4 regions of the Enterobacter sp. DVT3837 genome follow, and region 4 is predicted to be linked to each of the others. Evidence: predicted binding sites of a transcription regulator. Region 4 holds the regulator's gene; each other region holds the start of a gene.
The links. Region 4 encodes sigma-54, which starts transcription at its own class of promoters, with help from an activator protein. Its sites were predicted from a motif close to GTTGGCACANNTTTCGCTNT; they were not measured.
Positions count from the first base shown of each region.

Region 1: hypA (hydrogenase maturation nickel metallochaperone HypA) is a predicted target of sigma-54. The motif match lies at 2,255-2,274, and genes of this name have one in related genera.
Region 2: AC0XWG_RS00810 (amino acid ABC transporter substrate-binding protein) is a predicted target of sigma-54. The motif match lies at 3,758-3,777, and genes of this name have one in related genera.
Region 3: glnA (glutamate--ammonia ligase) is a predicted target of sigma-54. The motif match lies at 2,635-2,654, and genes of this name have one in related genera.

Region 1 is NZ_JBWDLA010000001.1:2,464,050-2,469,351, reverse strand. It holds gene hycC (formate hydrogenlyase subunit 3) at 1-951, opposite strand, end outside; gene AC0XWG_RS12095 (4Fe-4S dicluster domain-containing protein) at 948-1,556, opposite strand; gene hycA (formate hydrogenlyase regulator HycA) at 1,627-2,091, opposite strand; gene hypA (hydrogenase maturation nickel metallochaperone HypA) at 2,302-2,652, shown strand; gene hypB (hydrogenase nickel incorporation protein HypB) at 2,656-3,519, shown strand; gene AC0XWG_RS12075 (HypC/HybG/HupF family hydrogenase formation chaperone) at 3,510-3,782, shown strand; gene hypD (hydrogenase formation protein HypD) at 3,786-4,907, shown strand; gene hypE (hydrogenase expression/formation protein HypE) at 4,904-5,302, shown strand, end outside.
Region 2 is NZ_JBWDLA010000001.1:165,595-170,896, forward strand. It holds gene AC0XWG_RS00790 (PhoH family protein) at 1-689, shown strand, start outside; gene ybeY (rRNA maturation RNase YbeY) at 686-1,153, shown strand; gene corC (CNNM family magnesium/cobalt transport protein CorC) at 1,243-2,121, shown strand; gene lnt (apolipoprotein N-acyltransferase) at 2,127-3,665, shown strand; gene AC0XWG_RS00810 (amino acid ABC transporter substrate-binding protein) at 4,050-4,955, shown strand; gene gltJ (glutamate/aspartate ABC transporter permease GltJ) at 5,111-5,302, shown strand, end outside.
Region 3 is NZ_JBWDLA010000001.1:1,504,008-1,509,309, reverse strand. It holds gene AC0XWG_RS07300 (peptidase domain-containing ABC transporter) at 1-381, shown strand, start outside; gene typA (ribosome-dependent GTPase TypA) at 539-2,362, opposite strand; gene glnA (glutamate--ammonia ligase) at 2,741-4,150, shown strand; gene glnL (nitrogen regulation protein NR(II)) at 4,321-5,302, shown strand, end outside.
Region 4 is NZ_JBWDLA010000001.1:2,012,103-2,017,404, reverse strand. It holds gene lptC (LPS export ABC transporter periplasmic protein LptC) at 1-400, shown strand, start outside; gene lptA (lipopolysaccharide ABC transporter substrate-binding protein LptA) at 369-923, shown strand; gene lptB (LPS export ABC transporter ATP-binding protein) at 930-1,655, shown strand; gene rpoN (RNA polymerase factor sigma-54) at 1,703-3,136, shown strand; gene hpf (ribosome hibernation promoting factor) at 3,159-3,446, shown strand; gene ptsN (PTS IIA-like nitrogen regulatory protein PtsN) at 3,529-4,020, shown strand; gene rapZ (RNase adapter RapZ) at 4,066-4,920, shown strand; gene npr (PTS phosphocarrier protein NPr) at 4,917-5,189, shown strand; gene mtgA (monofunctional biosynthetic peptidoglycan transglycosylase) at 5,229-5,302, opposite strand, start outside.

The DNA of each region.
Region 1 (5,302 bases), 450 kb from region 4:
ACCGGCGGCAATCAGCGCCGGTTGATTGAGCGCTAACCCGGTCACGCCCGCGCCAATACCGAGCAGGATGATGCCGATATTTTCCAGCGTGTGGTACGCCAGAAGACGCTGGATATTATGCTCCATCAGGGCGTACAGACCGCCGACGAATGCGGTGATCATCCCGGCGATCAGCAGCACGACGCCCCACCACAGCGGAGGCTGGCCGCCGGTCAGCGTAATCGCCAAAATGCCGAACAGACCGACCTTCATCACCACCACAGAAAACAGCGCGGCAGCAGGTGCGGAGGCATACGCATGCGCCTGCGGCACCCAGCCGTGCAGCGGGATGATCCCGGCGAGCAGGCCAAAGCCAATAACGCCCAGCAGCCAGACGTCATTCCCCAGCGGATGACCGTTGAGTGCGGAGAAGTCCAGCGTGCCGAAGCGCTGCCACACCAGCCAGCAGGCCAGCGCCAGCAGCAGCGTCCCGAGACGGCCCAGCGCAAACCACAGTTTGCCGGAGGCGCTGCAGCCCGTCAGGAAGACACCACACAACGCCATGATTTCCGCCATCACCACCAGCGCCCCGAGGTTACTGGCAATAACGGTACAGACCGCCGTTGCCAGCAGCAGGTTAATCAGCAGGCCGTTGGCTTTAGTATTCTGGTGGCGGTGCCAGTCAATATTGAACAGACTGATAAACAGACCGCACAGGCCAAACGTCACCAGCCAGATGGCATTTAGCGGCGTAATCTCCACGGTGTGGCGAATCAGCGGCATCACGGCCTCTACGGATTGACCACCGAGCAGGACGACACCGCCCGCCGCCAGCGTCATCAGGCTACCGACCGCCCCGCCGATTCCGGCGATCCAGCCGCTCAGGGTTTTATGCAAAGAGAAGATCAGCGCCAGTACTGCGGCGGCGGTAAAGTACGCCACGGCGCTGTTGATCATGGTTATGGCGTTCATTTCGCCTCCTCATTAAGCGCCTGCAGAAGCGAAAGATCGCCAAAATCGCTATTGATGGTCAGCTCACGTTTACGCTTGCTGGTGCGGGCGATATCGCGGATGTTAACCAGAATCAGCGCTTTGGTCGGGCAGGTGCGTACGCACGCTGGACCTTGCTCATCAAAGCTGCACAGGTCGCATTTCACCGCGACGGCACGAATGCCGGGGACCCAGTCAAGCAGCGTACTTACCTTCGCGGGGGCCGGGGGCGCAGGAGGGGCTTTCGGCGTGTTGGCATTAGCCGGAATATGCAGCGGGCGGCTGCCGGAAAATTCAATCGCGCCGAACGGGCAGGCAATGCCGCACAGCTTGCAGCTCACGCACAGGCTTTCGTTCAGCTGGACAGCGCCATCAACGCGAGTGATGGCATTCACAGGGCAAACACCCGCGCAAGGGGCATCTTCACAGTGATGACAGAGCTGCGGGGCAGACTCTTTTTCATTACGCATGATGTGCAGACGCGGCATGGACTGCAACCCATGCAGGCGATGCGTTTCCGAACACGCCGCCTCACAGGTTCGACAGCCAATACAGACCGTCGAGTCAGCAATTACAAAACGGTTCACCGGGTTATCCTCTGGTGATAGTCATTTTTGACGAAAAACTGTCTTGTCGACATTTCTCGACACGTAAGAGTCAGGCCACATTCGCTGAGGCATGCCCATCCATCAACTGCGCCAGATTGACCGGGAGATCGTGTTCAACGGCGGCGTATAAACCGTCATAAACTGGCGCAATTTTTTCCAGATAGTGCTCCAGCACCTGCTGGCGATCGCGGTTACTGACGTGACCATCCACCATGCCGTCTGCCATCAGCTGTGCCTTCGCAATACACTGTTTTTCACCATCTTTTGTCTCGAGGTAGTACTCGATGGTGTGGCTGTTGAAGTTATCCGCCAGGGTAACGTTGATGGTGAAATGGCCGAAGAGGACAAAGCGCATATCACCTTGTGCCGCGCAGCTCATTGCGTGGTGAAGACGTGCTTTCGACAGGGTGATGCCCTGAACCAGAGAGTTGCAGTACAGGTGCCACTGGTCCTGTAATTGCTGATGGCGCTGCGCGATGTAATCCGCTTTTTCGCTGATTTCCCAAATAGTCATAAAAGGTATCCGGTTAATGGAGATAGCGGCTGTTAAGCAGATTCCATGCCAGTTTTTATTATGTTGATTTTAAATGATTTTCAACAAGAGACACCTGTCAACTCCACGGTGTCGACGTGTCATTTCGACAGCGTTGACATCGTCACCCCTTAACAAAAATCAAGCTGGCATTGTTATTGCATTACCGGGGCAATTCATTGAGGAGGCGTTATGCACGAAATCACCCTCTGCCAGCGGGCTCTGGAACTTATCGAACAGCAGGCAGTGCAAAACCACGCGAAACGCGTCACCGGTGTCTGGCTGAAAGTCGGGGCATTTTCCTGTGTCGAGACCAGCGCCCTGACCTTCTGTTTTGAGCTGGTATGCCGCGGCACGCTGGCGGAAGGCTGCGAACTCCATATTGAGGAGCAGCAGGCAGAGTGCTGGTGTGAACAGTGTCAACAGTACGTCACCCTGCTCTCAACGAAGGTTCAGCGCTGTCCGCAATGCCAGAGTGCCGGGCTGCGCATCGTGGCGGATGACGGCATGCAGATCCAACGACTCGAAATCGAGAAGGAGTAAATTATGTGTAGCACCTGCGGTTGCGGCGAAGGCAACCTGTATATAGAAGGGGATGAACATCGTCCTCACTCCGCGTTTCGCTCCGCGCCCTTTTCACCCGCCCCACGCCCTGCATCGGCATTAACCGGTATCATTTTCACTCCTCAACAATCTGACTCGGGTGATCTGCATTACGGTCACGGCGAAGCGGGGACGCATGCGCCGGGCATCAGCCAGCGCCAGATGCTGGAAGTCGAAATCAACGTGCTGGACAAAAATAACCAGATCGCCGCCCGCAACCGTGCCCGTTTTGCTACCCGCAAACAGCTGGTGCTGAATCTGGTCTCCAGCCCTGGGTCCGGCAAAACCACGCTGCTGACAGAGACCCTCAAACGCCTGAACGAGCGTGTCTCCTGTGCGGTAATCGAAGGCGATCAGCAGACGGTTAACGACGCCGCCCGTATTCGCGAAACCGGCACGCCTGCCATTCAGGTCAATACAGGCAAAGGCTGCCACCTGGATGCGCAGATGATTGCCGACGCTACCCCGCGTCTGCCACTGGCAGATAACGGCATCCTGTTTATTGAAAACGTCGGCAACCTGGTTTGCCCGGCGAGCTTTGACCTCGGTGAACGGCATAAAGTGGCCGTGCTTTCGGTGACCGAAGGCGAAGACAAGCCGCTGAAATACCCGCATATGTTTGCCGCCGCGTCCATCATGCTGCTGAACAAGGTTGACCTGCTGCCATACCTGAATTTTGACGTGGATAAGTGCCTGGCGTATGCCCGTGAAATCAACCCGGACATTAACATCCTGCTGGTGTCCGCCACGCGCGGCGACGGTATGGAAAGCTGGTTGAACTGGCTGGAGAGCGAACGATGTGCATAGGCGTACCGGGACAAATTCACGCCATTGACGGGAATCAGGCCAGAGTGGATGTGTGTGGATTATTACGCGATGTAGACCTGACGCTGGTCGGCAGTGTTGATGAAACTGGCGCTTCACGCCTCGGCCAGTGGGTGCTGGTGCACGTGGGGTTTGCCATGAGCGTGATTAACGAAGCGGAAGCGCGCGACACGCTCGATGCGCTGCAAAATATGTTCGACGTAGAGCCTGACGTGGGCGCTCTGCTGTACGGCGAGGAGCGATAGCAGATGCGTTACGTTGATGAATACCGCGCGCCAGAACAAGTGATGCAGCTAATCAAACACCTGAAAACGCGAGCAGCCCTGCTGGACTACAGCGCAGCAAAACCGCTGCGCATTATGGAAGTGTGCGGTGGGCATACCCATGCCATCTTCAAATTTGGTCTCGACCAGCTTCTGCCAGAGAACATCGAGTTTATTCACGGCCCTGGCTGTCCGGTGTGTGTTCTGCCAATGGGACGAATCGACAGCTGTATCGAAATCGCCAGCCAGCCCGACGTCATTTTTTGCACCTTTGGCGACGCAATGCGTGTGCCAGGGAAAAATGGCTCACTGTTGCAGGCTAAAGCGCGTGGAGCGGACATCCGGATCGTCTACTCGCCGATGGATGCCCTGACGCTGGCAGCGGATAATCCCACCCGTAAAATCGTGTTTTTCGGTCTGGGTTTTGAAACCACCATGCCGGCCACGGCAATCACGCTACAGCAGGCCAGAGCCCGCAACATCAAGAACTTTTTCTTTTTCTGCCAGCACATTACGCTCATCCCCACGTTGCGTAGCCTGCTGGAAGAACCGGGTAACGGCATTGACGCTTTTCTGGCACCGGGCCATGTCAGCATGGTCATCGGTACAGACGCCTACGGTTTTATTGCTGAACAGTACAACCGTCCATTAGTGGTGGCTGGTTTCGAACCTCTTGATCTACTGCAAGGCGTGACCATGCTGGTTGAGCAGAAAATAGCAGCCCTGAGTACGGTGGAAAATCAGTACCGCCGCGTCGTACCTGACGCAGGCAATACACGCGCTCAGCAAGCCATTGCGGAGGTGTTTAGCGTCGAAGGCGACAGTGAATGGCGTGGCCTGGGACTGATTGCCGAATCCGGCGTGCGTCTGACGCCTGCGTATCAATCATTCGATGCTGAAGCGCATTTCCATCCGCAACCACAACAGGTTTGCGACGATCCCCGGTCTCGCTGCGGCGAGGTCCTCACGGGCAAGTGCAAACCTCATCAATGCCCGTTATTTGGCAACACCTGTAACCCGCAAACGGCGTTTGGCGCGCTGATGGTCTCCTCAGAAGGAGCGTGTGCCGCGTGGTATCAGTATCGCAATCAGGAGTGTGAAGCATGAGCACGGTGGAAATGGCGCATGGCAGCGGTGGACAGGCAATGCAGCAGCTGATTAGCAGGCTGTTTATGGAGGCTTTTAACAACCCCTGGCTCGCTGAGCAGGAAGACCAGGCGCGTATTGATCTGGCAACCCTCACCGCGCAAGGCGACAGGCTGGCGTTCTCCACCGACAGCTATGTGATTGACCCGCTGTTCTTCCCGGGCGGCGATATCGGCAAGCTCGCCGTCTGCGGCACGGCAAACGACGTCGCCGTCAGCGGTGCCGTTCCGCGCTACCTCTCCTGCGGGTTTATCCTCGAAGAGGGATTGCCGATGGAGACGCTCACAGCAGTGGTCAACAGTATGGCGCAGACCGCTCGCGAGGCGGGAATTGCCATCGTCACAGGTGATACCAAA
Region 2 (5,302 bases), 1.8 Mb from region 4:
CGCGTACGCCAAACCAGGCACAGTACATCGCGAATATCCTCGACCATGACATCACCTTCGGCGTTGGACCGGCCGGTACCGGTAAAACCTATCTGGCGGTAGCAGCAGCAGTGGATGCGCTGGAGCGTCAGGAGATCCGCCGTATTCTGCTGACTCGCCCTGCGGTTGAAGCGGGCGAGAAACTGGGCTTCCTGCCAGGCGACCTGAGCCAGAAAGTCGACCCATATCTGCGTCCTTTATACGACGCGCTGTTTGAAATGCTCGGTTTTGAAAAAGTTGAGAAACTTATTGAGCGTAACGTTATCGAAGTTGCTCCGCTCGCTTATATGCGAGGCCGTACGCTGAACGATGCGTTTATCATTCTCGATGAAAGTCAGAACACCACCATCGAACAGATGAAGATGTTCCTGACGCGTATCGGCTTTAACTCGAAAGCGGTCATTACCGGTGACGTCACCCAGATCGACCTGCCGCGCAGCACCAAATCTGGCCTGCGTCACGCCATTGAGGTGCTGGCCGAGGTCGAAGAAATCAGTTTTAACTTCTTCCACAGTGAAGACGTGGTACGCCACCCGGTCGTCGCGCGTATTGTTAACGCCTACGAGGCCTGGGAAGAAGCCGATCAGAAGCGTAAGGCCGAACTGGCAGCAGAACGTAAGCGCGAAGCGCAGGAGCAAGAACAGAAATGAGTCAGGTGATCCTCGATTTACAGCTGGCCTGTGAAGATAATTCCGGTATGCCAGAAGAGGCGCAGTTTCAGAAATGGCTGGATGCCGTTATCCCCCAATTTCAGGAAGAATCAGAAGTCACGATTCGCCTGGTGGATGAAGCCGAAAGCCATGAGCTTAACCTGACCTATCGCGGGAAAGATAAGCCTACCAACGTGCTCTCTTTCCCGTTCGAAGCCCCACCGGGCATCGAGATGCCGCTGCTGGGCGATCTGATCATCTGTCGCCAGGTGGTTGAGCAGGAAGCCAAAGAGCAGCAAAAATCCCTTGAAGCCCACTGGGCGCATATGGTGGTACATGGCAGCCTGCATCTGCTCGGCTACGATCATATAGAAGATGACGAAGCAGAAGAGATGGAGTCCCTCGAGACAGAGATAATGCTTGCTCTGGGCTATGAGGATCCGTACATTGCCGAGAAAGAATAGTCAGTCTCCCCACTGACTAACATGCCGCCACGAAAGGAAATCGCGTGGCGGTAAACGTTGAACTAACAAGAGAACCCTTAACAAACGCCATGAGCGACGACAATTCACACAGTAGCGACACGACAAACGGTAAAAAGGGATTTTTCTCCCTCATTCTAAACCAGCTTTTCCACGGCGAACCGAAAAACCGTGATGAACTGCTGGAGCTGATTCGTGATTCCGGGCAAAACGACCTTATCGATGAAGATACGCGCGAAATGCTCGAAGGGGTCATGGACATCGCCGACCAGCGTGTTCGCGATATCATGATCCCCCGTTCGCAAATGATCACCCTGAAACGTAACCAGACACTGGACGAGTGCCTCGATGTGATTATCGAATCCGCTCACTCACGTTTCCCGGTCATCAGCGAAGACAAAGATCACATTGAAGGGATTTTGATGGCGAAAGATCTGCTGCCGTTTATGCGCAGCGATTCTGACGCTTTCAGCATGGAAAAAGTGTTACGCCAGGCCGTGGTTGTGCCGGAAAGTAAACGTGTGGATCGGATGCTGAAAGAGTTTCGCTCTCAGCGTTACCACATGGCGATTGTTATTGATGAATTTGGCGGTGTGTCGGGTCTTGTCACGATCGAAGATATCCTTGAGCTGATCGTGGGAGAAATCGAAGATGAGTATGACGAAGAAGAAGATATCGACTTCCGTCAACTGAGCCGCCACACCTGGACTGTGCGTGCGCTGGCCTCGATTGAAGACTTTAACGACGCTTTCGGCACCCACTTCAGCGATGAAGAGGTTGATACCATTGGCGGTCTGGTGATGCAGGCCTTTGGCCACCTCCCGGCGCGCGGTGAAACCGTTGACATCGACGGTTACCAGTTCAAGGTAGCGATGGCCGACAGCCGACGTATTATACAGGTTCATGTCAGAACGCCGGATGACTCACCGGTGCCAAAACTGGAAGATTAATGTAAATGGCATTTGCCCCACTGCTTGAACGCCAGCGCGTCCGTTTGCTGCTGGCGCTGTTACTCGGAGCCAGCGGTACGCTGGCTTTTTCTCCTTACGATATCTGGCCCGCCGCCATACTCTCCCTGATGGGGCTACAGGGGCTGACCCTGAATCGTCGTCCGGTGCAGGCCGCTGCGATTGGCTACTTCTGGGGACTGGGGCTGTTTGGTTCCGGTATCAACTGGGTCTATGTCAGCATTGCTCAGTTTGGCGGTATGCCAGGGCCGGTGAACGTCTTCCTGGTCGTCCTGCTCGCGGCCTATCTCTCGCTCTATACCGGTCTGTTCGCCGGCATTCTTTCTCGTCTGTGGCCACAAACAACCTGGCTGCGCGTCGCCATTGCGGCACCGGTTGTCTGGCAAATTACCGAGTTCCTGCGTGGCTGGGTATTGACCGGTTTTCCATGGTTGCAGTTCGGCTACAGCCAGATTGACGGGCCGCTGAAAGGCCTGGCACCGGTGATGGGCGTTGAGGCGATTAACTTCCTGCTGATGGTTGTCAGCGGCCTGCTGGTACTGGCGTTGGCCAAGCGCTGCTGGAAGCCGCTGGTTGCGGCACTGGTATTGTTCGCACTGCCCTTCCCGCTGCGCTATATCCAGTGGTATACCCTGGAGCCAGAACGCGCTACGCAGGTTTCCATGGTGCAGGGTGATATCCCGCAGGCCATGAAGTGGGATGAAAAGCAGCTTCTGAATACGCTGAAGATCTACGCCAACGCGACCGAAGAGGTCATGGGCAAATCACAGCTGATTATCTGGCCGGAATCTGCGATCCCGGACCTGGAAATAAACCAGCAGCCGTTCCTGAACATGATGAACGATCTGCTGCTCGCGCGCGGCAGCACGCTGATTACCGGTATTGTTGATGCGCGTCTGAATCAGCAGAACCGTTATGACACCTATAACACCATCATTACCCTCGGCAAAGATAGCGAATACAGCTACAACTCCACTGACAGGTACAACAAAAATCACCTGGTTCCGTTTGGTGAATTTGTCCCGCTGGAGTCCATTCTGCGCCCGCTGGCACCGTTCTTTGACCTGCCGATGTCCTCTTTCAGCCGTGGTCCATACGTTCAGCCGCAGCTGCATGCGCACGGTTTTGCCCTGACCGCAGCCATTTGCTACGAAATTATCCTCGGCGAGCAGGTACGCGATAACTTCCGCCCGGACACGGACTTCCTTCTGACCATCTCCAATGACGCGTGGTTTGGTAAGTCGATTGGCCCATGGCAACACTTCCAGATGGCGCGGATGCGTTCCCTGGAGCTGGCGCGTCCACTGCTGCGTAGCACCAACAACGGCATCACCGCCGTAATTGGCCCACAGGGTGAAATTCAGGCCATGATCCCGCAGTTTACCCGTGAGGTGCTGACCACCAACGTCACGCCAACCACGGGACTGACGCCGTACGCCCGCACCGGCAACTGGCCGCTGTGGATCCTGACCGCGCTGTTTGGTTTTGGTGCGGTGTTGATGAGTCTTCGTCAGCGTCGTAAATAACCTTACCTTATGTTGCCGGGTGGCGTTGACGCTTACCCGGTCAACTTTTCCATACTGTTGCTACCATCCTACCATTCCCTCCAGACTCCAATTCTGGCACGCCTATTGCTTTGTTTATTCAGGTAAACGCAGTTTGGCTTAACGCGCAACCTGGTCGCACCAGCGTAGATCATCGGTAGCACCGAAACGGTGCAACGAGAGATTTTTGCCTCTGAATGGTGCGGCGCGCTTCGCAAAAATAAACAATAACGCAGCAAAATCTTTACATTAAGCCAGACTAAATGTTAACAAGCTTGCATAACACTGCACTCGCATAGCGCGAGATATAACAACATCACAATGGGTATCAATGCGTCTCTGGCGCTGATAAAAAAGGAGTTGGGTATGCAATTACGTAAACTGGCCACAGCAATGCTGGTGATGGGGATGTCTGCAGGCGTGGTCCACGCTGAAGACGCTCCGGCTGCCGGGAGCACTCTCGACAAGATCGCCAAAAACGGCGTGATCGTGGTCGGCCACCGTGAATCTTCTGTTCCGTTCTCTTACTACGACAACACGCAAAAAGTCGTGGGTTATTCACAGGATTACTCCAACGCCATCGTTGAAGCCGTGAAGAAAAAGCTGAACAAACCTGACCTGCAGGTGAAGCTGATCCCAATCACTTCACAAAACCGTATTCCACTGTTGCAAAACGGCACCTTTGATTTTGAGTGTGGCTCCACCACCAACAACCTTGAGCGTCAGAAACAGGCTGCTTTCTCTGACACCATCTTCGTGGTAGGTACCCGCCTGCTGACCAAAAAAGGCGGCGAGATTAAAGATTTTGCTGACCTGAAAGGCAAAGCGGTCGTTGTCACCTCCGGTACCACCTCAGAAGTGCTGCTGCACAAACTGAATGATGAGAAGAAAATGGATATGCGCATCATCAGCGCGAAAGACCATGGCGACTCCTTCCGTACCCTGGAAAGTGGCCGTGCCGTCGCGTTTATGATGGATGACGCCCTGCTGGCGGGCGAACGCGCGAAAGCGAAGAAACCGGACAACTGGGAAATCGTCGGAACTGCACAGTCAAAAGAAGCTTATGGCTGCATGCTGCGTAAAGACGACGCTGAGTTCAAAAAACTGATCGATGACACCATCGCCCAGGCACAAACTTCCGGCGAAGCGGAAAAATGGTTCGACAAGTGGTTCAAGAACCCAATTCCACCAAAAAACCTGAACATGAACTTTGAACTGTCTGACGACATGAAAGCGCTGTTCAAATCACCAAATGACAAGGCTCTTAACTAATTAGAACAACAGGGGCGGGATCTCCTGCCCTCTCGATTGTCGGGAAGCATGGACAGACTATACGTTGAGTGGTCGTTCCCCACTCAGCGCGAAAAATGAGCTTCTCACCAATCTTCGAGGGTAGCGCTGCTACCCTTTTTTTTCTGGAGTTTATTATGTCAATAGACTGGAACTGGGGCATCTTTCTGCAACAAGCCCCGTTCGGCAACACCACCTATCTTGGCTGGTTATGGAGCGGCTTTCAGGTCACTGTCGCTTTATCCATAACGGCATGGATCATCGCATTTCTTGTCGGCTCGCTGTTCGGTATTTTGCGTACCGTCCCTAACCGCTTTCTTTCAACCCTC
Region 3 (5,302 bases), 510 kb from region 4:
TTTTCGGGCTCAATCAAAGAAAACATCGCCGGTTTCCGGCCTGACATTGACGAGCAATGGATGGTGGAATGCGCCATCGCCAGCCATATTCATAATGACATTTTAAAACTACCGATGGGTTATGAGACACTGATTGGTGAACTCGGGGAAGGGTTATCCGGTGGTCAAAAACAGCGGCTTTATATTGCCAGGGCATTATACCGCAAACCGGGTATTCTATTCATGGACGAGGCGACCAGCCACCTGGATAAAACCAGTGAGAGCCAGGTCAATCAGTCTATACAAGCGATGAATATTACCAGGATCATTATCGCACATCGCGAAACCACGATTTCATCGGCAGATCGGGTGTTCGTGATAAATGGAGAAGAGCTACCCTAATCTGTTGAATTTCGCGGAACAGAGATTGACTCAGGACATGTCAATTCCGGGTAATAAAGGAAGTCTGGTCATTATCAAATAAAAAGCCGCTGAACGCTCAGCGGCTTTTTACGTTCCGGGTAATGAGAACGCTTACCCGGCCTACGGCATAACCGTATTAGTCTTCTTTCGCACCGCGCATAGCACGTTTACGATCGTTCTCGGTCAGGTGACGTTTACGGATACGAATTGACTGTGGAGTCACTTCTACCAGTTCGTCGTCATCGATGAATTCCAGAGCCTGCTCCAGAGTCATCTTGATCGGTGGAACCAGAACCGTTGCTTCGTCAGTACCGGACGCACGCATGTTGGTCAGTTTCTTACCGGTCAGGCAGTTTACAGTCAGGTCGTTAGAACGACTGTGAATACCGATGATCTGGCCTTCATAAACTTCAGCACCGTGACCCAGGAACAGCTTACCGCGATCCTGCAGACCGAACAGCGCAAACGCAACCGCTTTACCCTGACCGTTGGAGATCAGCACGCCGTTGTTACGCTGGCCAACTTCGCCCGGACGAACATCGTCGTAGTGGCTGAAGGTGGAGTACAGCAGACCAGTACCGGAAGTCATGGTCATGAATTCAGAACGGAAGCCGATCAGACCACGGCTTGGGATCACGTAGTCAAGACGTACGCGGCCTTTGCCATCTGGATTCATGTTTTTCAGGTCGCCTTTACGCTCACCCAGAGCCTGCATCACAGAACCCTGGTGCTGCTCTTCAACGTCCAGTGTCACGTTTTCGAACGGCTCTTGTTTACGGCCGTCGATTTCGCGGAAGATAACTTTCGGACGGGAAACCGCCATTTCGAAACCTTCACGACGCATGTTTTCGATCAGAACAGACAGGTGCAGCTCACCACGACCTGAAACGCGGAATGCGTCAGCGTCTTCGGTTTCTTCAACGCGCAGCGCAACGTTGTGCACCAGCTCTTTGTTCAGGCGGTCAAGGATCTGACGAGAGGTAACAAATTTACCTTCTTTACCACAGAACGGAGAGGTGTTGACGTTGAAGAACATGGATACGGTTGGTTCATCAACGGACAGGGCTGGCAGCGCTTCGACGTTCTGCGGGTCGCAGATGGTGTCGGAGATGTTCAGTTCACCCAGACCGGTGATGGCGATGATGTCGCCCGCTTCCGCGATGTCGCTCTCGATACGCTCAAGGCCCAGGTGAGTCAGTACTTTACCGACTTTACCGTTACGGGTTTTGCCTTCGCTATCAATGATAGTGACCTGCTGGTTAGGCTTCACTTTACCGCGCTTGATACGACCAATGCCGATTACACCAACATAGTTGTTGTAGTCGAGCTGAGAGATCTGCATCTGCAGGGTGCCGTCGAGATCGACGTTTGGCGCAGGAACACGGTCAACAATCGCCTGGTACAGCGGGGTCATGTCTTCAGCCATGTCTTCGTGATCCAGACCCGCAATACCGTTCAGCGCAGAAGCGTAAACGATAGGGAAGTCCAGCTGCTCGTCGGTCGCGTCGAGGTTAACGAACAGGTCGAATACCTGGTCAACAACCCAGTCAGGACGCGCGCCAGGACGGTCAACTTTGTTGATAACAACGATTGGCTTCAGACCATGGGCAAATGCTTTTTTGGTCACGAAGCGTGTCTGTGGCATTGGGCCATCCATTGCGTCAACGACCAGCAGAACGGAGTCTACCATGGACATTACACGTTCAACTTCACCACCGAAGTCGGCGTGCCCTGGGGTATCAACGATGTTGATACGGTAGTCATTCCATTTAATCGCGGTGTTTTTCGCGAGGATGGTAATCCCACGCTCTTTCTCCAAATCGTTGGAGTCCATCACGCGTTCTTGGGTTTCGGCACGCGCATCAAACGTACCGGATTGCTGCAGCAGCTTGTCAACCAGGGTAGTTTTACCATGGTCAACGTGCGCGATGATGGCGATGTTACGCAAATTTTCGATCACAACTTTGCCTCAGGCATTTAGAAATAGCGCGTTATTGTACACGGATTAATCGCACTACAAAACAGGATCACAAACATCCCCCGCAAACAAGTATTGCAGAGATGCTTTGTGATCGCTTTCACGGAGCGGTAAAAGGGCACTTTAACGTAAATTGCACCAATATAGTGCTCAATGTTCACATTGAAGCACTATACTGGTGCAACAAATCCATTGTGGTGCAGCCCTTTTGCACTATGGTGCGCATGATAACGCCTTTTTGGGGTGTTTTAAAAGTTGGCACAGATTTCGCTTTATAAAAAATACATGGCACCAGCCAGTACAAACAGAAATTGAAGACCTCGTTACCACGACGACAATGACCAATCTGGAGAGTTAAGTATGTCCGCTGAACACGTTTTGACGATGCTGAACGAACATGAAGTGAAGTTTGTTGATCTGCGCTTCACCGATACCAAAGGTAAAGAACAGCACGTCACAATTCCTGCTCATCAGGTAAACGCCGAATTCTTCGAAGAAGGCAAAATGTTTGACGGCTCCTCCATTGGTGGCTGGAAAGGCATTAACGAATCCGACATGGTTCTGATGCCAGATGCGACCACTGCGGTCATTGATCCGTTCTTCGAAGAACCAACCCTGATCATCCGTTGCGACATCCTCGAGCCAGGCACGCTGCAGGGCTACGACCGCGACCCACGTTCTATCGCAAAACGCGCTGAAGAGTACCTGCGTTCTACCGGCATCGCAGACACCGTTCTGTTCGGGCCAGAGCCAGAATTCTTCCTGTTCGACGACATCCGTTTCGGTGCGTCTATTTCTGGTTCCCACGTTGCTATCGACGATATCGAAGGCGCATGGAACTCTTCCACCAAATACGAAGGTGGTAACAAAGGTCACCGTCCAGGCGTTAAAGGCGGTTACTTCCCGGTTCCTCCGGTCGACTCAGCACAGGACATTCGTTCCACCATGTGTCTGGTGATGGAAGAGATGGGCCTGGTAGTTGAAGCTCACCACCACGAAGTGGCGACTGCGGGTCAGAACGAAGTGGCTACCCGCTTCAACACCATGACCAAAAAAGCAGACGAAATTCAGATCTACAAATACGTTGTGCACAACGTTGCGCACCGTTTCGGTAAAACCGCTACCTTCATGCCAAAACCTATGTTTGGCGACAACGGTTCCGGTATGCACTGCCACATGTCTCTGTCCAAGAACGGTACCAACCTGTTCTCTGGTGACAAATATGCTGGTCTGTCTGAGCAGGCGCTGTATTACATCGGCGGCGTAATCAAACACGCTAAAGCGATCAACGCCCTGGCTAACCCAACCACTAACTCCTACAAGCGTCTGGTCCCGGGCTACGAAGCACCAGTAATGCTGGCCTACTCTGCGCGTAACCGTTCTGCTTCTATCCGTATCCCGGTTGTTGCTTCTCCTAAAGCGCGTCGTATCGAAGTGCGCTTCCCGGACCCAGCGGCTAACCCATACCTGTGCTTCGCAGCACTGCTGATGGCTGGTCTGGATGGTATCAAGAACAAGATCCACCCAGGCGAAGCAATGGACAAAAACCTGTACGACCTGCCGCCAGAAGAAGCGAAAGAGATCCCACAGGTTGCTGGTTCTCTGGAAGAAGCCCTGCAGGCGCTGGACGCAGACCGCGAGTTCCTGACTGCAGGTGGCGTATTCACTGACGACGCTATCGATGCTTACATCGCCCTGCGTACTGAAGAGAACGACCGCGTGCGTATGACTCCGCATCCGGTAGAGTTCGAGCTGTACTACAGCGTTTAATTAAGTTGTTTTACCCGGCGTCACAAACGCCGGGGGTAGTTGCCGTGGAAACTTTTAGCCCATCTCCGGATGGGCTTTTTTCTCCACCAACAACCTGATCTCGCGCGCTTTTTACGACGAAAAAGCTATACTGCACTAAATTAGTGCAAACAACTCCAGGAGACTGCTGAATGGCAACTGGCACGCTGCCCGATGCTGGGCAGATCCTCAATTCTTTGATTAACAGTATCTTGCTGGTCGACGACGAGCTGGCCGTACATTATGCCAACCCGGCGGCACAGCAGCTGCTCGCCCAAAGCGCACGTAAACTGTTTGGCACCCCGCTTCCGGAATTACTGAGTTATTTTTCGCTGAATATTGGCCTGATGCAGGAGAGTTTGCAGGCCGGTCAAGGATTCACGGATAACGAAGTCACGCTGGTTATCGACGGGCGCTCGCATATTCTGTCACTGACTGCCCAACGCCTTCCTGAAGGACTGATCCTGCTGGAAATGGCGCCAATGGATAATCAGCGCCGACTGAGCCAGGAGCAGCTTCAGCATGCCCAGCAAATTGCCGCCCGCGACCTGGTGCGAGGTCTGGCGCATGAAATCAAAAACCCGCTGGGTGGGTTACGCGGCGCAGCACAACTCCTGACAAAGGCGTTGCCCGACCCCGCGCTGGCGGAGTACACCAACGTCATCATCGAACAGGCCGACCGCCTGCGCAATCTGGTTGACCGTCTTCTCGGGCCACAGCAACCGGGTATGCACGTATCAGAGAGTATTCATAAAGTGGCTGAGCGGGTGGTGAAACTGGTTTCGATGGAATTACCAGAAAACGTCACGCTGGTGCGTGATTACGACCCAAGCCTGCCAGAACTGGCACATGACCCGGATCAGATTGAGCAGGTACTGTTGAATATCGTACGCAATGCCCTGCAGGCTCTGGGGCCTGAAGGGGGCGAGATTATTTTACGTACCCGCACCGCCTTCCAGCTCACGTTACACGGCGTACGCTATCGACTGGCAGCACGAATCGACGTTGAGGATAACGGACCTGGTATTCCATCGCATCTACAGGACACCCTGTTCTACCCGATGGTAAGTGGTCGCGAAGGCGGAACCGGCCTGGGCTTATCCATTGCACGCAGTTTGATCGATCAACACTCTG
Region 4 (5,302 bases):
CTATCGCCTGATTGCCCAGCATGTTGAATATTTTTCAGATGACGGTATTTCGTGGTTTACCCAACCTGTCATGACGACGTTTGATAAGGACAAAGTCCCGACGTGGTCAATCAAGTCAGACCGGGCAAAACTGACAAATGACCGTATGCTTTATCTATATGGCCACGTTGAAGTCAACGCTCTGACGCCTGACTCGCAACTGCGAAAAATTACGACGGATAATGCCCAGATCAACCTGGTGACCCAGGATGTGACGTCGCAGGATCTGGTCACTCTGTATGGCACAACATTTAATTCCAGCGGTTTAAGAATGCGCGGGAACTTACGCAGCAAAAACGCCGAGCTGATTGAAAAGGTTAGAACCTCCTATGAAATTCAAAACAAACAAACTCAGCCTTAAAGTAATTATCGCTAGTGCGATGCTGGCGACCAGTCTCCCCGCGCTTGCTGTAACGGGCGATACCGACCAGCCGATCCATATCGAGTCAGACACGCAGTCTCTTGATATGCAGGGTAACGTCGTCACCTTTACGGGTAATGTCGTCATGACCCAGGGCACCATCAAAATCAACGCCGACAAAGTGGTCGTTACCCGTCCGGGTGGTGAGCAGGGCAAAGAGATTATTGATGGCTACGGCAACCCGGCAACCTTCTACCAGATGCAGGACAACGGCAAGCCGGTGAAGGGCCACGCCACGCACATGCACTATGAGCTGGCGAAGGATCTGGTCATCCTGACGGGTAATGCCTATCTGGAACAGCTGGACAGCAATATTACCGGCGACCAGATCACCTATCTGGTGAAAGAGCAAAAAATGCAGGCCTCCAGCGAGAAAGGCAAACGCGTAACCACCGTGCTGGTTCCGTCGCAGCTGCAGGACAAAGGTAAAGGCCAGGCCCCGGCACAGAAGAAGAGTAACTAATTCGTTATGGCAACATTAACTGCAAAAAATCTCGCGAAGGCCTATAAGGGCCGCCGTGTCGTAGAAGATGTCAGTCTGACCGTCAACTCCGGCGAAATTGTGGGCCTGCTTGGCCCTAACGGTGCGGGTAAAACCACAACCTTCTACATGGTCGTTGGCATTGTGCCGCGCGATGCCGGCAACATTGTTATTGACGATGAAGACATCAGTCTTCTGCCGTTGCACGCTCGCGCGCGTCGCGGAATCGGCTATCTGCCGCAGGAAGCCTCTATTTTCCGTCGTCTTAGCGTTTACGATAACCTGATGGCGGTTCTACAAATTCGTAACGACCTGACCAGCGAACAGCGACAGGATCGTGCCAACGAGCTGATGGAAGAGTTCCACATTGAGCACCTGCGTGACAGCCTCGGTCAGGCGCTCTCCGGGGGTGAACGTCGCCGCGTTGAAATCGCGCGTGCGCTGGCCGCAAACCCGAAATTTATCCTTCTGGATGAACCGTTTGCGGGCGTTGACCCCATCTCCGTTATCGACATTAAACGTATCATTGAACACCTGCGCGACAGCGGGCTTGGTGTACTGATCACTGACCACAACGTGCGTGAAACGCTGGCCGTGTGTGAACGCGCCTATATTGTGAGCCAGGGCAATCTGATCGCCCACGGTACGCCGCAGCAGATCCTCGAAGATGATCATGTTAAGCGCGTCTATCTTGGGGAAGACTTCAGACTCTGATAGGGTAGAGGTAACGTAACGCCGAACCGGAGAAAAATGCTCTGAACATGAAGCAAGGTTTGCAATTAAGGCTCAGCCAACAACTGGCGATGACGCCGCAGCTACAGCAGGCAATTCGCCTGTTGCAACTGTCCACGTTAGAACTCCAGCAGGAGCTCCAGCAGGCGCTGGACAGCAATCCGCTGCTGGAACAAACCGATCTTCATGACGAGGTAGATACCCAGCAGTCGCAGGAGACAGAAGCGCTCGATACCGCTGATGCACTCGAACAAAAAGAGATGCCGGACGAGCTTCCGCTGGATGCCAGCTGGGATGAAATCTACACCGCCGGAACCCCTTCCGGTACGCGTGCAGACTACCAGGATGATGAGCTACCGGTCTATCAGGGTGAAACCACCCAGTCGCTACAGGATTATCTGATGTGGCAGGTGGAACTGACCCCCTTCTCCGATACCGACCGCGCGATTGCCACGTCAATTGTCGATGCCGTTGACGACACGGGCTATTTGACCGTCACGCTGGACGATATTCTGGAAAGCATGGGCGACGACGAGATAGAGCTTGAGGAAGTTGAAGCCGTTCTGAAGCGTATCCAGCGTTTCGATCCGGTCGGTGTGGCGGCAAAAGATCTACGCGACTGCCTGCTGATCCAGCTTTCTCAGTTCAGCAAAGAGACGCCATGGATTGATGAGGCGCGCGTTATCATTAGCGATCATCTGGATCTGTTGGCTAACCACGATTTCCGCACCCTGATGCGCGTCACACGCCTGAAAGAAGATGTGCTGAAAGAAGCGGTGAATCTGATCCAGTCGCTCGATCCACGCCCCGGACAGTCGATCCAGACCAGCGAACCCGAGTACGTGATCCCGGATGTGCTGGTCAGAAAACACAATGGCCGCTGGGTCGTTGAACTGAACTCTGACAGCATCCCTCGCCTGCAAATCAACCAGCAGTATGCCTCCATGTGCACCAGCGCACGAAACGACTCTGACAACCAATATATTCGTAGCAATCTGCAGGAAGCGCGATGGTTGATCAAAAGTCTGGAGAGCCGAAATGATACGCTGCTCCGCGTCAGCCGCTGTATTGTCGAACAGCAGCAGGCTTTCTTTGAGCAGGGCGAAGAGTATATGAAACCGATGGTACTGGCAGATATTGCCCAGGCCGTCGAGATGCATGAATCAACCATTTCCCGCGTCACGACGCAGAAGTATCTGCACAGCCCACGCGGTATTTTTGAGCTTAAGTATTTCTTCTCCAGTCATGTGAATACCGAGGGCGGCGGTGAAGCGTCGTCAACGGCAATTCGCGCACTGGTGAAGAAGTTGATCGCCGCGGAGAACCCCGCGAAGCCACTGAGTGACAGTAAGTTAACCACCATGCTGTCCGACCAGGGTATTATGGTGGCACGTCGTACTGTTGCGAAGTATCGAGAGTCTTTATCCATTCCGCCGTCCAACCAGCGTAAGCAGCTGGTTTGACACAACCGATAAGGAAGACACTATGCAGCTCAACATCACTGGACAAAACGTCGAAATTACTGAGGCTTTACGCGACTTCGTGAACGCGAAGTTTGCAAAACTCGAGCAGTATTTCGAAAGGATCAATCAGGTCTATATTGTGTTGAAAGTGGAGAAAGTGACTCATATCTCGGATGCAACCCTGCACGTCAACGGGGGTGAACTCCATGCCAGTGCGGAAGGGCAAGACATGTATGCGGCTATCGACGGCTTGATTGATAAGCTTGCGCGACAGCTTAATAAACATAAAGATAAACTGAAACAACACTAATTGTCCGGGCAGTTAACGGGTGCAGGACGGCCTGTTGTGAAACACAACGGGCCATTTGTACAGTTAGCGCTTAGGTGAAATTATGATGAACAACGATTCCGCTCTTCAACTGAGCAATGTCCTTAACCAGGAATGTACCCGCAGTGCAGTTCACTGCCAGAGCAAAAAGCGTGCGCTGGAGATCATCAGTGAACTGGCCGCAAAACAGCTGGGCCTGCCGCCGCAGGTAGTGTTCGAAGCTATCCTGACCCGTGAAAAGATGGGCAGTACAGGCATCGGCAATGGCATCGCGATCCCGCATGGCAAACTGGAAGAAGACACCTTGCGTGCCGTCGGTGTGTTTGTGCAACTGGAAACCCCTATCGCCTTCGATGCCATTGATAACCAGCCCGTCGATCTCCTCTTCGCGCTGCTGGTGCCTGCTGACCAGACGAAAACCCACCTGCATACGCTTTCTCTGGTCGCAAAACGCCTGGCTGATAAAACCATTTGCCGTCGACTGCGCTCAGCCCAAAGTGATGAAGAGCTCTATCAAATTATCACTGAAGCAGAAGGCAATCAGGATGATGCATAACCAGGAGATGGCTTTCACATCTGTTGTCCTGAGGAGAAACGGAACATGGTACTGATGATTGTCAGTGGCCGTTCGGGGTCGGGGAAATCCGTTGCTCTGCGCGCGCTGGAAGACATGGGTTTTTACTGCGTAGATAACCTGCCGGTCGTGTTGTTACCCGATCTGGCTCGGACGCTTGCGGAAAGACAAACCTCTGCCGCCGTCAGTATCGACGTTCGTAATATGCCTGAATCGCCAGAAATTTTTGAGCAGGCGATGAGTAACCTGCCTGAGGAATTCTCACCTCAGTTGCTGTTCCTGGATGCAGATCGTAATACCCTGATCCGCCGCTACAGCGATACCCGCCGTCTGCATCCGCTTTCCAGTAAGAACCTCTCTCTGGAGAGCGCTATCGACGAAGAGAGCGATCTGCTGGAGCCGCTTCGTTCTCGTGCTGACCTGATCGTCGACACCTCTGAGATGTCCGTTCATGAGCTGGCGGAAATGCTGCGTACCCGTTTGTTGGGCAAGCGCGAGCGTGAACTGACGATGGTGTTCGAGTCCTTCGGCTTTAAGCACGGTATCCCCATTGATGCGGATTATGTTTTCGACGTGCGTTTCCTGCCGAACCCGCACTGGGATCCAAAACTGCGTCCAATGACAGGTCTGGATAAACCCGTCGCGGCCTTCCTCGACCGACACACAGAAGTTCACAATTTTATCTACCAGACGCGAAGCTACCTTGAGCTATGGTTACCTATGCTGGAAACAAACAATCGTAGCTACCTGACAGTGGCGATTGGCTGTACCGGCGGTAAACATCGTTCGGTCTACATCGCCGAACAGCTGGCCGATTATTTCCGTTCACGCGGAAAGAACGTTCAGTCCCGTCATCGCACGCTGGAAAAACGTAAAACATGACCGTAAAACAAACTGTTGAGATCACCAATAAGCTGGGCATGCACGCACGCCCGGCGATGAAGCTGTTTGAGCTGATGCAGGGGTTCGATGCAGAAGTTCTGCTGCGTAATGATGAAGGCACAGAAGCGGAAGCGAACAGCGTGATCGCACTGCTGATGCTGGACTCAGCCAAAGGACGCCAGATTGAAGTAGAAGCCACCGGCCCCCAGGAAGAGGAAGCGCTGGCGGCGGTGATTGCGCTGTTTAACGCCGGTTTTGACGAAGACTAACGTTCGTCCCTTCGGCGGGTGGCGTTGTGCTTACCCGCCCTACATGAGATTATTACGCTGCATAAACCCCTCCCCGCCCAGTTGATTCATCTGGCGCATAATCCACGCCTGTC